2 regions of the Acetobacter sp. P5B1 genome follow, and region 1 is predicted to be linked to the other one. Evidence: riboswitches for the same ligand, from Rfam matches in the RefSeq annotation. Region 1 holds a riboswitch; the other holds the start of a gene.

Region 1 (7,669 bases):
CGCCATGGCGCTGGGGACTGCGGTGCTGCTGATTGCCTCGGCCCACCATGAAAACGGCCCCCTCGCCACCCGCTCCCGCCTGCTGCGCGGCATAGAGTGGACCGGCCGCCTGAGTTATGAACTCTACCTGTTCCACCTGATTATTCTGGGCCTGCTCCGTACCATGCTGCCACGCGGCACTCTGCCCGATACCGGGTTTGAAAGGCTGGCTCTCCTGCCCGTCTTCCTCATCGGTTCCGGCCTGCTGGCCAGCCTCATCAGCCGCCACTTCTCTGAACCGCTCAACCGCACCCTGCGCCAGCGTTTAGGCCGCGTTCAAAAAACCTGCTGAATAAGCCTCTCAGAGCGCAACCTTTCTCTCAAACATCAGCGTTTCTTCATTCAGATACTGCGTGGTTGCAAACTGTGAAAATCCGTTTTTCTCTGCAATGCGGATTGAGGGTGTGTTGGCTGGAGCAATAATGCACACGGAGCGTCTATATGGCGTCTGTGTGTCCAGCCACGCGCAGGCGGCCTTCACGCCTTCCGTCGCAAAGCCTTTGCCGTGGCACCATGAGGCCAGAACCCAGCCTGCTTCCGGGATGCCATCCATGGACGGCGTGAGCCCGCGATGCGCCTCATTAAAACCGATCGTGCCCACAAAGCGGCCTGTCTGCTTTTCCCGCACCATCCAGAAGCCAAAGCCCATAATGCCCCACAGCCCTCTGTAATGCAGCAGCCTGCCCCATGTGGCGTTGGCGCTTTCCGGCTTGCCAGAGGTGTAGCGCGCGACAATCGGGTCCGCCCGCATGACGGCGAAATCCTCAAAATCCTCCCGTCGCGGGGCCTGAAACAGCAGACGATCCGTTTCCAGAGACGGCACTTCAGACATTCCTAAACCCTTTTCCCTCAGTCTTTCCGCATCACACATGCAGGGCGCATCGGCCTGATTTTATTCGTTCTCATCATTTAACGAATAACACTCCTTCTGCAATCACCCTTTTGTGCAGCCTGTTTCTTTGCCAACTGCCATGCAGCGCACACAACCCGCAACCGGGAACCCCTCCGCTGCCGGAACGTCAGTTTGTGTGAACCCTTAAAGCCGCTGGCCAGACAGACACATTCAGGCCGGATTTGTGGCCTGATGCGAAAGGACCTCCGCATGACTGACGAAACACCGGCCCCCAAACACAGCACCTACCGCCGCACCGTTCTGAAAATGGCAGGCGTGGCGGCAGCGGCTGGCACGCCCGTCTTCGTCAACCTTGCCGCGGCCCAGACTGTGAAAGAGAATGCTATGTCTTCCTCCCCGCTTAAAGACCCCCGCACCCTGTATCCGCATGCCCCGTTCAAAGCCCAGCCGCAGCCCTGGCCCGGCCTTGCCTCCAAAATGGACCCTCGGCCCGACCATGGTGAAAAAAGCTATGTTGGCAGCGGCAAACTCAAGGGGCGCAAGGCGCTGATTACCGGCGGGGATTCCGGCCTTGGCCGCGCCACCGCTATTGCCTACGCGCGGGAAGGCGCGGATGTCGCCATTAACTATCTGCCGCAGGAAGAAGCCGACGCTGCCGAAGTGGGTGATCTGGTCCGCAAGGAAGGCCGTAAGTTTGTCGCGCTGCCGGGGGATTTGCGGGATGAAGCCTTCTGCAAACAGCTTGTAGAAAAAGCCTTTGTGGAACTGGATGGTCTGGATATCTTCGTCAACTGTGCAGGCCGCCAGCAGACGCATGATGACCTTCTGGATGTGACGACAGAAGCGTTTGACTGGACGATGAAGACCAACCTTTATGCCCTGTTCTGGCTGACCAAAGCGGTTATTCCGCGCATGCAGCCCGGTTCCGCGATGATCTTCACCTCCTCCACCAACGCTTATGACCCCTCCACCAATATTCTGGACTACTCAATTACCAAGGCAGGCATTGCCAATTTTGCAAAAGGTCTGGCAAAGCAGCTTGTGAGCAAAGGCATTCGCGTCAACGCCATTGCCCCCGGCCCGTTCTGGACGGCGTTGCAGGTCAGCGGTGGCCAGACGATGGACAATGTCGAGAAATTTGGGGAAACCGTGCCCATGAAGCGCCCCGGCCAGCCGGTGGAACTGGCCCCGGCCTATGTGCTGCTGGCCTCGGATGATGCCAGCTACATGACAGGCCAGATTATTGGCGCCAATGGCGGCGTCGGCCTGCCATAAGTTCTCCGCACAGAATTTGACGACGCCCGGTATCGCGCTACTCTGCACCCTCCCATACCGGGTAAGGAGAAAAACGCTTCATGTTCAGCCACATCATGCTTGGCAGTAACGATATTGCCCGCTCCAAACGGTTTTATGATGCCACTTTGGGCGCCATGGGCTGCGCCCCTGCGGAACCCAACGCCAAGGGTCGTCTGGCCTATACGCATCGCGGAGGCCGACTGGTTATTACCAAACCGCTGAACGGCGAGCCCGCCACTGCTGGCAATGGCAGCACCATTGGTTTTGCCATGGCCAGCCCGGAAGAGGCCGACGCCTGGCACAAAGCCGGCGTTGCCAATGGCGGGGAAGCCATTGAAGACCCGCCGGGCGTGCGCCACACCCCCAATGGGGATCTTTATCTGGCATATCTGCGTGACCCGGACGGCAACAAGCTCTGCGCGCTCTACGTCATGCCTGCCAAATAACCCTGCTTTCCGGCAGCGGAAAGGTTAAAAACTTTAAGCCCGTTTTCTGACTTTATTTCTCAGGAAACGGGTTTTTTGTGTCTGCGCCTCAGCGGCACGTCCGCCAGAAGCCGCACAGAGTATGAAACATTTATGACAGATCTGGCAGTGCGCGCCATTTTGCGCACAGTGGGGGCCTGTTCACTTCCTTCTCCCGCATATGGAACCGCCGATCATGGTCCAGTTCAACCGCCGTACGTTTCTCTCGCTGACTGCGGGCCTTGCCTTTACCCCGCTCACGCGCTCCCTCGCCGCCGTGCCAAACCGGCCCCCGCTGCGCAAGCATGATCCGTTCACCTTCCTGTTCATTACCGACACGCACCTCCAGCCGGAACTGAACGCCAACGCCGGCTGCCACAGCGCCTTCCTGAAAGCCCGCGCGGTTCCGGCCGATTTTGCCATTCAGGGTGGTGACCATGTGTATGACGCGCTTGGCGTAAATGCAGGCCGCGCCAACATGCTAATGGATTTGTATAAGCGCACAGCAGATGACCTCACGCTGCCGGTGCATCACACCATTGGCAATCATGACTGTTTTGGCGTGTATACCAAAAGCGGTGCGCAACCGACGGACCCGCTTTATGGCAAGAAATATTTCGAGGACCAGTTCGGCCAGCTCTATTATTCCTTCGACCATAAAGGCGTGCATTTCGTGGTGCTGGATTCCATCGGCATTACGGATGACCGGATGTATGAAGGCCGGATTGATGCGCAGCAGATTGGCTGGCTGAGCCGGGATCTTGCCGCCCAGCCCAAAGGGACGCCGATTATTATCGTCACCCACATCCCGCTGGTGACTGCGATAGAAGATTACGACGTGCGCTCAACAAAGCCGGAAAAACATCACGGCATCAGTGTGGTAAATGCGTATGAAGTGCTGCCGCTATTCGACACGTATAACGTTATCGGCGTGCTACAGGGCCATACCCATATTGTGGAACGGGTGGAGTGGCATGGTGTGCCCTACATTACCGGTGGTGCAGTGTGCGGCAACTGGTGGCATGGCACACGGCTTGGCACGCCAGAGGGCTTTATGGTGGTGGATGTGGATAATGGTGTTTTGAAAACACGCTACGAAACCTACGGTTTTCAGAGCGTTGAGCCGAAAAACACCTGAAACAGAAAAAGCCGCCCCAAAGGGCGGCTTTTCCACACAGCAAATCTGCGGCCTAAAGCACTTAGAGTGCTTTAATGCTCACTGCAGATGTCTTGCCGTTACGACCAGCTTCGAGCTCGTAAGAGACTTTCTGGCCTTCGTTCAGAGTGTGCATGCCAGCGCGCTCAAGTTCAGAGATGTGAACGAACGCATCCTGACCACCATCTTCCGGCTGAATGAAACCAAAACCCTTGGTGGGGTTAAACCATTTTACGGTGCCTGTTGCCATAACAAAGGCTCCTTCACAAACAAATGCGGTCGTGCACAAAACACACACGAAATCATAACTTTTAAGGAGATATACCGAACGCAACACGCGCCGAAAACCCGGATAAAAGCACCCGCTGGCCACTGTGGTGCGCCTATCCGGGATGGAATGCAAGGGAATTCCGCATTCAGAGTAAAATCAATTATCAGTCATCCCCGGAACTTTGCCCATAGCCCGCAGATCCCAGCGGATTTGCAGGGGTTCACCCCCACGATACGCCCCCACATGAATATGCGGATTCCGCGCCACGCCATTATTGCCATCAATCGCCACAACCTGCCCGGCCGTCACGTGGTCACCCACCTTCACAACCGGCTCGGTCAGATGCGCGTAGACAACAGTCACACCGTCAGCCCGCTCAAACACCATCATGCTGGCAGGTGGCTTGCCCATGGTGCCGGGCGTGTTGGTCTCGGTGTTGAGGTGAATATATTTCACCACGCCATCAATCGGCGCATGCACTGGGGTGTGCCAGCCATACCAGTCGGTATTTTTCGTGCCGTCACCCCGATACATTTTGGCAAAGCCGTGGTCACTTTCAAAACCACCCACCACCATGCAGTCCGTACCCAGCGCATCCCCCGCACCGTGCAACTGGCCGAGCGGGTGCTCCGTGCAGGCATAGGGCTTCTCAAACAGGGGAGCCAGCGTGACCTGATGAATTTCTGCCGGATCATCCACCCAGCTTTCCAGCCCCGGCGGCAGACCCATGGCCTGAAGCTTCTGGTCCAGCCTGTGCCGCTGCTCAGCGGTGGGCGTTGCCAGAGCGGGCGCACTCAGGCTCCCCATTATCACCGCCAGCATCATGGCCCCGGACAAAACCTGCTTCATCACGCCTCTCATTCCGAATAAGAAATGAGATTGCCCCGCACACTCCTGCAACACAAGAGCAGGACCGGTTTTACCCCTCCATCTCCCCTTCCATATCACTCTGTTCCTCCGCCTGTGTCAGCTGCACATACTGGCCGTTCAGGTGCGTGGCGAGCAGGTGGCCGAGCGAGACCGCGCTGATGCACAGCAGGACAGACAGCGTGACATTAGCCAGCGCCCGCCCCCACGCCTCACTGCGCAGCAGGTCCAGCGTTTGCAGGCTGAAGGACGAAAAGGTGGTGTAGCCGCCGCACAGGCCCATCATGACAAACAGACGCGTGTTGTCAGAAACCGGGTAGCGACCGTCCGCCAGCGTGAGCGTGCTGAAAAAGCCGATGATGAACGACCCCACCACATTAATGCCCACAATGGTGCCCCAGGGCATCATGCGGCTGAGGGGGGCGGTCAGCATCGTCATCACATAACGCGCCAGCGTGCCCAGCGCACCGCCAAGCATGACCAGAAGACAGGAGGCAAAAGACATTCTCGGGCCTTTCATTCTGGCGGGCTTTCCAGAACGCCCGCCGTGCTGCGGCGGGAAAAAGACGCACGTCTCCCGCCAGATGGTTACGGCAGGAGTCATCAGCCCTTGCAAGGGCGGTTAAAGGGGGAACCCCATCCCCTTGCTGCTTTTATAGGGTGTTCGGCCCGCTGGCTCAATCGTCTCTTCCGGGCGCGCTGGCCATTAAGAATGCGCAGGGCTCCTCTGCCCTCCCCAAAACCTGTGCAAATGTACTTCCAACCCGCGCCGTTTTTTGCTTATTGCGCGAGAAGAAGCCGGAACATGCCGGTGTGCAAGAACACTCTTCTCTCACCCGCGGCTCGACCACCAGAACAGTACAGGCAGTATATGGACCCCAAAATTCTCTTCTCCGGCATTACGCTGGCTCTGGGGGCATTTGCCTCCTTCGCTATTAGTGATGCCTTCTCCAAGCTGCTTGGGGGACGGCTCGACCCGTTTGAGGTCGCCTTCTCCGGCGGGGTCTTCGGCCTGCTTCTTCTGCCATTTATCCGCAAGCCTGAGGAATCCTACCGCGACGTGTTCCGCACGCAGGAACCCGCCATGTGGGTGCTGCGGGCGGTGTGTACATTTGTGGCCACGGCAGCCAGCGTGGAAGCCTTCATGCTGCTGTCCATGCCCGAAGCGCTCTCGCTGATGTTCCTCATGCCGCTGTTTGTCACCATTCTCTCCGTGGTACTGCTCAAGGAGAAGGTGACCGCCTGGGCCTGGCTGGCCGTGGTGCTGGGCTTTATTGGCGTGCTGATTGTGCTGCGCCCCGGCGTGCGCGCCCTGCATTTTGGGCATCTGTGCGCCCTGATTGCCGCCGTTGCCAACGCTGTGAGCGTGATTGCCTACCGTCTGGCCGGGCAGGACAGCGCGCGGCTTTCCCTGTTTGGCTCCAGTCTGGTTGGCCCGCTGATAGGTAATGGTGTGCTGATGTGGGCGCACGCCACATGGCCGCACGGTGTCAGCACATGGGTTTATCTGTTTGGCTATGGCTTTCTGGCTGCCCTCGGCCAGTTGCTGATGATGATGGCCACGGCCCGCGCACCCGCCAACCGCGTTGCCCTGCCGCAATACAGTCAGATGGTATGGGGCGTGGCGCTGAGCTATCTGGTGTTCCATCAGCCGCTGGATGGCTGGACCTTTGTGGGTATTGTGGTTGTCACCCTCTCGGGCCTGCTCAACTGGATCCGCCAGCGCATCCGGTATGAACGCATGGCCATGAAGGAACGGCTGGAACGCATGCAGGCCAGAAAGGCCGCCAAGGCTGCGGAGAAAATTGCTGCCAAACAGGCCAAGGAAAAAGCCCTGCGGGACCGCCAGCAGGCCATTGCGGAAAAAATCGCCCCGACCAAATAAGTCGCGCTCCGCAAGACAGACCTCCTGACACAAAAAATGCCGTGCCCTTTTTAAAAGAGGCACGGCATTTTTATTTGGAACGCAAAGAGGCTTTTAGTTCGCCATCGTCCGATCGACCGCCAGACCGGCGGAGGCCTGACAGGTGGGCATCATTTCCACATGGTTGATGTTCACATGTGCGGGCAGTGCGAGAACCCACGCTACGGTTTCCGCAATATCGTCCGGCAGCAGCGGCTTGGTTCCGTTATACACGGCATCCGCTTTCTCTTTGTCGCCCAGACGCACTTCACTAAATTCGCTGCCGCCGCACAGGCCCGGCGCAATGGTTGTGGCCCGCACCTGCCTGCCCAGCAGATCACTCCGCAGGTTGCGCATAAACTGTTCCACAAACGCCTTGCTGGCCCCGTAAACATTGGCCCCCGGATACGGATACGTGCCCGCCGTACTACCCAGTGAAATCACGTGCCCGCTATTGCGCGCCACCATGCCCGGCAGCAGCGCACGGGTGATTTCCACAAGGCCGGTCACGTTGGTAGCAATCATGCGCTCCCAGTCAGAGGGTTGGGTTTCCCACGCCTTGCCCAGCCCGAGAGCCAGCCCGGCATTGTTCACCAGCACATCCACCTCCTGCCAGCCTTCCGGCAGCGAGGCCGGGAGCGCCTTTACTGCGGCGAGGTCTGTCACATCCAGCTTGAACGGCAGCAGTGCGGGGCCAGCCTCTTTTGCCAGCGCATCCAGCCGCTCCTGCCGGCGGCCCGTAGCAATTACGCGGTAGCCATCCTTCACCAGCCGCAACGCAATGGCATGGCCAAACCCTGCCGTGGCACCGGTGACGAGA
Region 2 (7,669 bases), on a different contig from region 1:
GACAGAAGCGTATTGGGGATTTCCCCCAGTGTCTGCTGGATTTCCCCACTTCTCCAGAAGCCGTAATGTGCAAAGTGGGCATTCGAGCAGGTGAAGCCTGCTGCACGGGCCGCATGGACGATGTCACGATAGAGAGGACGGCGCTGGAACAGGCGGGTAAAAGGTTTCTGTTGTCGGCTTTGCGCCCGTGATGCGGACGTCATGAAAATCCGGAGAATACCGGCAGGTTCTGTCAGTAGGGTGGGCGTCTCGTGCATGGCTTATTTTCCGGTTTGTGTTGCTGGGTCAGAGGAGGTCTGGGTGCCGGTTTTCCGGACCCGCCGCCCGATGAAGCCACGGGCCTGCCGGAGCGCCATGCCCGCCGTAATGTGAGGATGTGCGGCTTTTGGAACACCGATGCGCTGGGACAGGTAAATCCCGGAATGACCGGAGCAGAGATAGGCAATAAAGCAGCCCGTCGCGATGTAGATGACGTCCGTAGCGCCAAACAGCTCGACCCCCATGAAGGTACAGGCCAGAGGGGTATTGGCCGCCCCCGCAAAAACAGCCACAAACCCGACTGCCGCGAGAAGATCGGTCGGCACGCCGAGAAAGGTGGACAGCGTATGTCCCAGACCGGCGCCAATGAAGAAAAGGGGCGTGACTTCCCCGCCCTTGAAGCCGGTCGACAGGGCGGCAACCGTGAAGACAAGCTTCCACAGCCAACTCCACGTATAATCACCCGGATGGAAGAAATTGAGGATTGAGGCACCATCAGGCGTGGCCGCCACCACACCAAGACCGAGATAGTCCCGTGATCCGGCGATGAAGACGAGCGCGATGGTCAGTACGCCGCCAATGGCGGGACGCAGCCAGGCAATGGGGCAAAGCGTGCGGAAAACCGGGCTGAGGCGGTGAACGGACTCTGCAAACAGCAGGCTGGTCAGGCCGAAGCAGACGGATGCCACACCGACCTTCAGCAGAAGCACCGGATCCGTATGAAAGATCTGGCCGGAAAGATCAGGATAGCCGGCAAACCCGATCCTGTAAGGGACGTGATGAATCCCCCAGGAATGACACACCATATCCGCGAGGATTGAGGCTGCCGCGACCGGAACAAGAGCACGGTAGTCAATACAACCGATACTCAGCACTTCCATGGCGAAGACGGCACCCGCGACGGGTGTTCCAAAGACCGCGCCAAATCCTGCCGCGATCCCGGCCATCAGGATGATGCGGACCCCGTTGTCGTCCAGACGGAACAGGCGGGCGAACCCGGATGCGATACTGCCACCGATCTGGACCGCTGTTCCTTCCCGGCCGACTGAGGCCCCGAACAGATGGCTGACGACGGTGGCGATCAGAACAAGAGGAGCCATACGCAGTGGCACACCGCCACCCGGTTCATGGATCTGATCGACGATCAGATTGTTACCCCCTTCGGCGGAACGCCCGAACCAGTGATACGCCAGCCCAACGACAACGCCTGCCACCGGCAGGAACCACAGCAGGCCGGGATGGGCGAAGCGATAGTCGGTGACATGATCGAGCGCCCAGAGGAAGACGGCGCATAACGTGCCGACGCAGGCTGCCATAGGCAGCAAAAGCCCGCTCCAGCGCAGAACGGCGAGAATATTTACTACGATGGAATTCTGAAACAGCGGAAGACGACCCATGACCCTGAACACACTCCTCCCTCACGTGCCATTATGGCGAGGTAGGAGTCATCAGCCCTTGGGGCGGTTCGACTTCTTTACGAAGTCAGGCAGAGTCCATTGCCGTTACGTCACACTACGATTTATCCGTTGCCTCATGTCAATGATAAATCTGTAAGGGGAAAAGAAACTTTGATAGCCTGACGAATAGGTTCAGACATTGCGCTTCCGCCTTCATGTCGGACATAAAAGTGGGTTGGCTCGCCTTTCGCATAACGGACATAGTCCGCGCAGTCCCCCGCTATCACTTGGAGCCGAGAGTGGGGTGATCGTTATGGGAAATAACCAGCAAGAATACAGGCGCTTAGGTTGGCCGTAGCAAGACACGCCCGAAGCCACTGGGCAGGGAGTATAAATCATTTGGATCGGGCAACGATGCTTTCGGTTTTCGGCCTTGACACGATGATGTTCGGTGCGGGCGGCAATCCAGATTTTATGGACAGCGTCAAGATTCATGAAGGCAATTCCGAACCCAACCAGAAGGTCGAGCCAGACCGAATGGTGGCCGAGCGTGATACGGAAGCAGTTTTCATTCTGGGTTCTATTGGCATATCGGACATAATCTTCAAGTAGTTCTGTGCAGCAGTGGCCCATACCTGTCACTTGAACAAGGTTTCCGGAACTCCCGTTTCGTTTTCAGAAAAACTACCAAATTTGACAGCAAGAATAGGCAAAACAAACAGGTTAAGTATCATTGATGTCATGAGCCCTCCAAGAATGACAGCTGCCATAGGTCCTTCGATTTCCCGCCCAGGCGCATTCATATCAACAGCCAGAGGCGCCAGTCCAAGCGCCGTAACGAGCGATGTCATGAGTACGGGGACGACGCGGTCTCTGGCCCCCCGGAGCGCTGTTGTTACTCCCCATGTGAGATGTTCCCGCTCGACCAAAGTCTCAAAATGCGAAATCATCATCACCGAATTCCGAAGCGTAATCCCGAATAGAGTAACGAAGCCGACTGTTGCCCCAAGAGTTAGCGTTGTGCCGGAAACAATGATTGCCAGAATGCCGCCGACAAATGCGAAGGGAAGATTGACGAGTATCAGAGCGAGATTGCGCCATCCTTGTGTGATTATTGAGAGCAGAATCATGACCGCTATGGCAGCGAGCCCGGAATTTATAAACAGTTCCTTGCGTGATTGTGATTCAGCTTCCGCTGCGGATGTAAACTGAACGTAGGTTCCAAGAGGCAGTTTGATATTTTTTGCTATAGTCGTGCGTGCGTCCTGAACGAAAGATTGAGCTGATCGTCCTGTAACATTTGCGGTGACAGTCTGTGTTCTCTGTGCTCCCAGATGTGACACCTGATAGCGACCGTTCGTCTCATATATGTCTGCGACAGCGCGGAGTGGTACGTAGTTTCCGTGAACAGTATGCAGTGGCAGGAAGCCGACAGACGCAACATCATTACGACTTGCGTCATCAAGACGAACCATAACATTAAAAGCCGCAGAACGCTCGTATATCTGCCCCACGGTTTCACCCTGCCAGGCTGTATGGATGGATCGGAGTACATCCGCCGACCGAAGCCCCCAGCGCTCCAGATCAGCAGGGCGTAGCCGAATAGCAAGTTCCGGAACACCAGGGGGTGCTTCTATCCGGACATCTGTTGCGCCATGTATCTGATGCAACATGCGGACAATATTATTTGCCTGGATATCCAATACATCCAGATCATCGCCAATAATATTGATTGCCACAGCCGAAGACGAACCAGAAAGGGTTTCGTTTACGCGCATCGTCAAAAAACTACTGACAGAAAAACTGGCCCCAACGAACCCGTCAAGCGCTTTGCGAACGCGGGCATCAATCTGTCGGGAAGCCTTCCCATCCACCTGATTCAAATCAACCTCAAACTCGCTGGTATGTGGTCCATACGTGTCCTCATCCAGCGAGGCGCGTCCGACTCTCTGAGCAACCGAACGGATTTCGGGAAGCTGACGAAGTTTTTCTGTAACCTGTCTACCTAATTTCAGAGACTGTTCCAGGGAAGTCCCCGGAGCAGCCGTCATATGAATGATAAGGTGACCTTCCTTGAAATCAGGAATGAAATCGCTTTCAAGGAATGGAAGGGCCGCAAACCCTATCAAGGTGGTCAGGATCATCCCGCCTATAACAAATCGGGGATGGCGCATTAATCTGGCCAGAAGACGTTCATAAGCTCTGGCGGTCCATCCTGCCAGGGGGGGCTCTCTCCGGGTTTCTCCAGGCGTCGCCAAGAGCCATGCGCAGAGTGCAGGTACAACGGTTACAGCAGCGGCAAGAGAAGCCATGACCGCAAGAACATAAGCTGTTGCCAGTGGAGCAAACAGTCGTCCCGAAAGTCCGGGAAGGGCGATGACAGGCAAGAAAACGATAATGACAGCAAAGGTCGCGTAAACCACTGCACTGCGGACTTCAACGCATGCATCGAGTACGACGCGCGCTGTAGATGCGGGCTGGACCAGAAGCCGGTTTTCACGCAATCGGCGTGTAACATTTTCGACCCCGATCACGGCGTCATCCACGACCTCGCCGATGGCGATAGCAAGCCCCCCCAGGGTCATGGCATTCAAAGTAACCCCGAGTGTCTCCAGCAACGACAGGGCTATCAGAATAGCCAAAGGTATGGTGGCGCAACAGATTGCAGCGGTTCGCAGGTCAAAAAGGAAAAGAAAGATTACGGCAACCACCAGAAAACCGCCCAGAAGCAATGCTCGTGTGGCATTCCCCAATGCGGTCGTAATGAAATTGGCGGGTCGGAACAGGTCAGCATGCAATGTAATCCCCTGTCCCTGCAATTGCGGGCGGAAATCGGTAAGTGCCGCCTCGATTTCCCGGGTCACAGCCATCGTATTGGCACCGTACTGTTCCCATATATTAACCACAATGCCTGTCTTTCCCTCGATACTGGCCGCGCCGAAGGCGGGAATAGGGGCTTCAGTTACAGTGGCAATACTGCCCAGTGTGACAGCACCATTATCAGAGCGGACAATCACAGTGCGGGCCAGACTTTCTGGCGTCAGGGCCTGACCGTCAGACTGAAGAACGACTCTTTGGTTCGGGGTATCAATAAAGCCGGCCCCCTGTATGCCAGTTGCTTCCTGGGCAGCCGCAAGGACGTCATCAAGTCCGATATGATGCAAGATGAGTTGGTCTGGATGTACCTGTATCTGGAGTGACCGACGCTCCCCGCCAAACACACTGACTCCAGCCACACCAGGCAACGCCAGCAGACGCGGCCTTAATGACCAGTCAGTAAGCGTGCGCAACTGCATGAGGGACTGTTGTTCCGACGTCAGACCAATCACCAGTACCAGACCGGCGGATGAGGTCAGTGGCGTCATAGTCGGAGCATGAACACCGGCTGGCAATTGCTGTGCAACAACATTCATTTGTTCCCCGACCAGTTGCCGGGCGCGATAAATATCGGTCGATGTCGCAAACAGGACGTTGACGACTGACAGTCCCTGAATCGAAGTCGATTGCACGCGCTGAATACCCGGGAGGCCGGTCAGGGCAATTTCCATTGGGCGACTAACCAATGTTTCGACCTGTTCCGGCGTAAAACCAGCGGCTTCGGTCTGAATCGTGACCCGTGGCGGAATGAATTCCGGAAACACATCATAGCTGGCATGTCTCAAGCCATACAGGCCATAGAAGAACAACAGACATGCGGTTGCGATAACCACGCCCCGGAAGCGGATCGAAAACCCGATAATAGCTGCCTGAAGGCTGAAAGAACGTCCCGTCATCAGTCGTCATCGTCTCCTGATTCAAGCTGAGCTCGGAATTCTTCAGACAGAAGTAATTGCGTACCCTCTACGACGATTTGCGTTTCGTGTGTGATTTGTCCTGGAGTATCTTGGATCAGGTAGCCACCTTCTCGGTCCGGCACGTCGGTCGTAAGGGGTAGGCGTGTAAATTTTCCGTGTCCGTTATCACGGTATATCCACGACTTACCTTGCAGCCAGATAATAGCTGATGCAGGTATCCGGATACCGGGACGTTCCTCTTCGGTAGGCAGGAGAACGGAAACATTCATGCCCGCGACAAGCTGACTTTCAGCCGACGCAAAATAGAAAAAGCTACGCCCCTGAATAGCAGGATCGGTCATGGTTACAGGAGACAAATAGTGGAGCATTGTCCCGTGTCCACCCGTGTTTCCATAATCGGTCACATCCGCCTGACTTGGTGGGGTTGGTAGATCCGTATCTGGTGGAAGGGTCACCTTGACCAAGACCACTTGTTGTTGAAGTAACTGTGTAATGAAAATTGTATTTTTTTCGGTAGCGTCAGATATGACCGAACCAAATTGCTGTCTGATAATATTAAGTGCGTTATTCACCCGGACCTGTTCTGCTTTTACCATAGCTGAGTTGGACTGAAATCTGGCTGTTGTCTCCTGGAATTGTTCCTGAGAGATATTCTGCCGGTCGCGATACAGTCCTTTGTCACGATCGAGTTTCGCACGGGCAAGCGTCTGCTGTGCCTGCATGCTCTCCAGCCGCGCTTTCATGTCAGCATAATCACTAACAAGAGTGATAAGTTGTGTTGCGTTCAGAACGTAACCATAGGCGGGAACCAACTTTCTCCAAGGCACGATGCTGGGTCGTGCAGAAGCGATGCCACTCTTCGTAACTGCTTCCGGGGAGACCGTCACGGTCGCCTCTGCGCCAAGAACCGAAACTGGTGGATCATCATCATCTGCAATAGCAATGTCCGCCACGTTTAGAACTAGGAAGACAGAAAGACCTACAAGAGGCAGCCAGAAGGCCCTCGCTTTCATGGTGAGTTCCTTTGGTTATTTTCAAGCAGGCCGGAAACCTGCGCGGCACTGGTGTGATCAAAAATGGGCTGCTGCATGCCATCTTCGATCTGACCTATGGCTTGCCGTTGCTGAATTTCTGCTTCAAGAAGAGCGGTCTCTGCTTGAATCTGCTCTATATGAGTCATAACCATCGTTGGTCGGTCGATTGCGCCTGACTGAAGGCGGTGCTGCATCTGGTTCAGCCTTACCCGTACGGTTTTGGCAAGTTCATCCGCCTGTAGCAGAATTGATGTCGTGCCGCGGTAATTGGCCGTAGCCTGCGAGATGGACTTAAACACCGTGTTCTCTGCACGCCGGAGACGAGCCGCCGCCTCATGCTCCTGCCCAACAGCTTCAGCTATGGGGCCTTCGTTCTGATTGAAAATCGGAATTTGCAGAGAGGGATTTACCTCAAAGCGATTTGAAATATCCCAGTTATAGGCGGGACTGATGGTGACATCGGGATAGCGTCGGGAAACTTCGACCCGTAGAGCCTGTCGGGCGGCGTCATAAGACGCAAGAAGTTTCCGCAGATCCGCGCGTTGCATTACGGCTTGGTATCTCATGTCCTGTGAATCGCGGTATTCCATGAGGTCGGGACAGACATCAAATGCTTTTGTATCAAGAGCAATGGAATCAAGTGCTTCGGCAGGAACCCCGATTGCTCCTGCCAGAGCTGCCTTACGGACGGCATACTCGCGCCGCAGATCACTGACAGACAACTCGGCATGGATCATTTCCGTCCGTACCTGCGATATTTCGAGAGCGGATGCTCGCCCCTGATCAAAACGTGCCTGTTCCAGGGTAAAGAGTTCGCGTTTAGCTGCCGCAGTCTCTTCCACAAGCTTGAGGCGCCCGGATACAGCCCAGACGCCGAGAAGAGCAGACCGCGTGTCGCTGCGTAGTTTCCATGCAGTATTGATGACTTCCCATTGCGCGACGGCAGCCCGATATCTGGCTTCTTTGATACGGTGATAACGCCTGCCGAAAAATTCGATCAGTATTGACGCGCCGTAGCCGACGTAATGAGCCGATGGGCCACCCAGCACCGTGAAACTGGGATTGGGCAGTTGACCGGCTGTCTTGATTCCAGCGCGAGCCGTTTCCAGTTCAGCTTTAGCTACAAGGATATCGGGATGAAAATACAAGGTAGCAAGCGTCAGGCGAGTGATGCCCCATGCGTTTT

Evidence for each region. A riboswitch is a leader RNA that binds a small molecule or an ion and turns the genes downstream of it on or off. The one in region 1 is predicted to bind fluoride.
Region 2: another riboswitch for fluoride. It lies ahead of KP703_RS14275 (voltage-gated chloride channel family protein); the one in region 1 lies ahead of crcB (fluoride efflux transporter CrcB).

The regions. Positions count from the first base shown of each region.
Region 1 covers NZ_JACRVS010000006.1:148,487-156,155, forward strand. Annotated here, with positions in the region: gene KP703_RS05750 (acyltransferase) at 1-331, shown strand, start outside; gene KP703_RS05755 (GNAT family N-acetyltransferase) at 341-871, opposite strand; gene KP703_RS05760 (SDR family oxidoreductase) at 1,142-2,167, shown strand; gene KP703_RS05765 (VOC family protein) at 2,248-2,634, shown strand; gene KP703_RS05770 (metallophosphoesterase) at 2,849-3,790, shown strand; gene KP703_RS05775 (cold-shock protein) at 3,852-4,058, opposite strand; gene KP703_RS05780 (M23 family metallopeptidase) at 4,236-4,928, opposite strand; gene crcB (fluoride efflux transporter CrcB) at 4,999-5,451, opposite strand; fluoride riboswitch at 5,534-5,599, opposite strand; gene KP703_RS05790 (DMT family transporter) at 5,818-6,831, shown strand; gene KP703_RS05795 (SDR family NAD(P)-dependent oxidoreductase) at 6,925-7,669, opposite strand, start outside.
Region 2 covers NZ_JACRVS010000038.1:13,348-21,016, reverse strand. Annotated here, with positions in the region: gene KP703_RS14280 (DUF190 domain-containing protein) at 1-257, opposite strand, end outside; gene KP703_RS14275 (voltage-gated chloride channel family protein) at 261-1,655, opposite strand; fluoride riboswitch at 1,691-1,768, opposite strand; gene KP703_RS14270 (hypothetical protein) at 2,055-2,267, shown strand; gene KP703_RS14265 (efflux RND transporter permease subunit) at 2,294-5,428, opposite strand; gene KP703_RS14260 (efflux RND transporter periplasmic adaptor subunit) at 5,428-6,462, opposite strand; gene KP703_RS14255 (TolC family protein) at 6,459-7,669, opposite strand, start outside.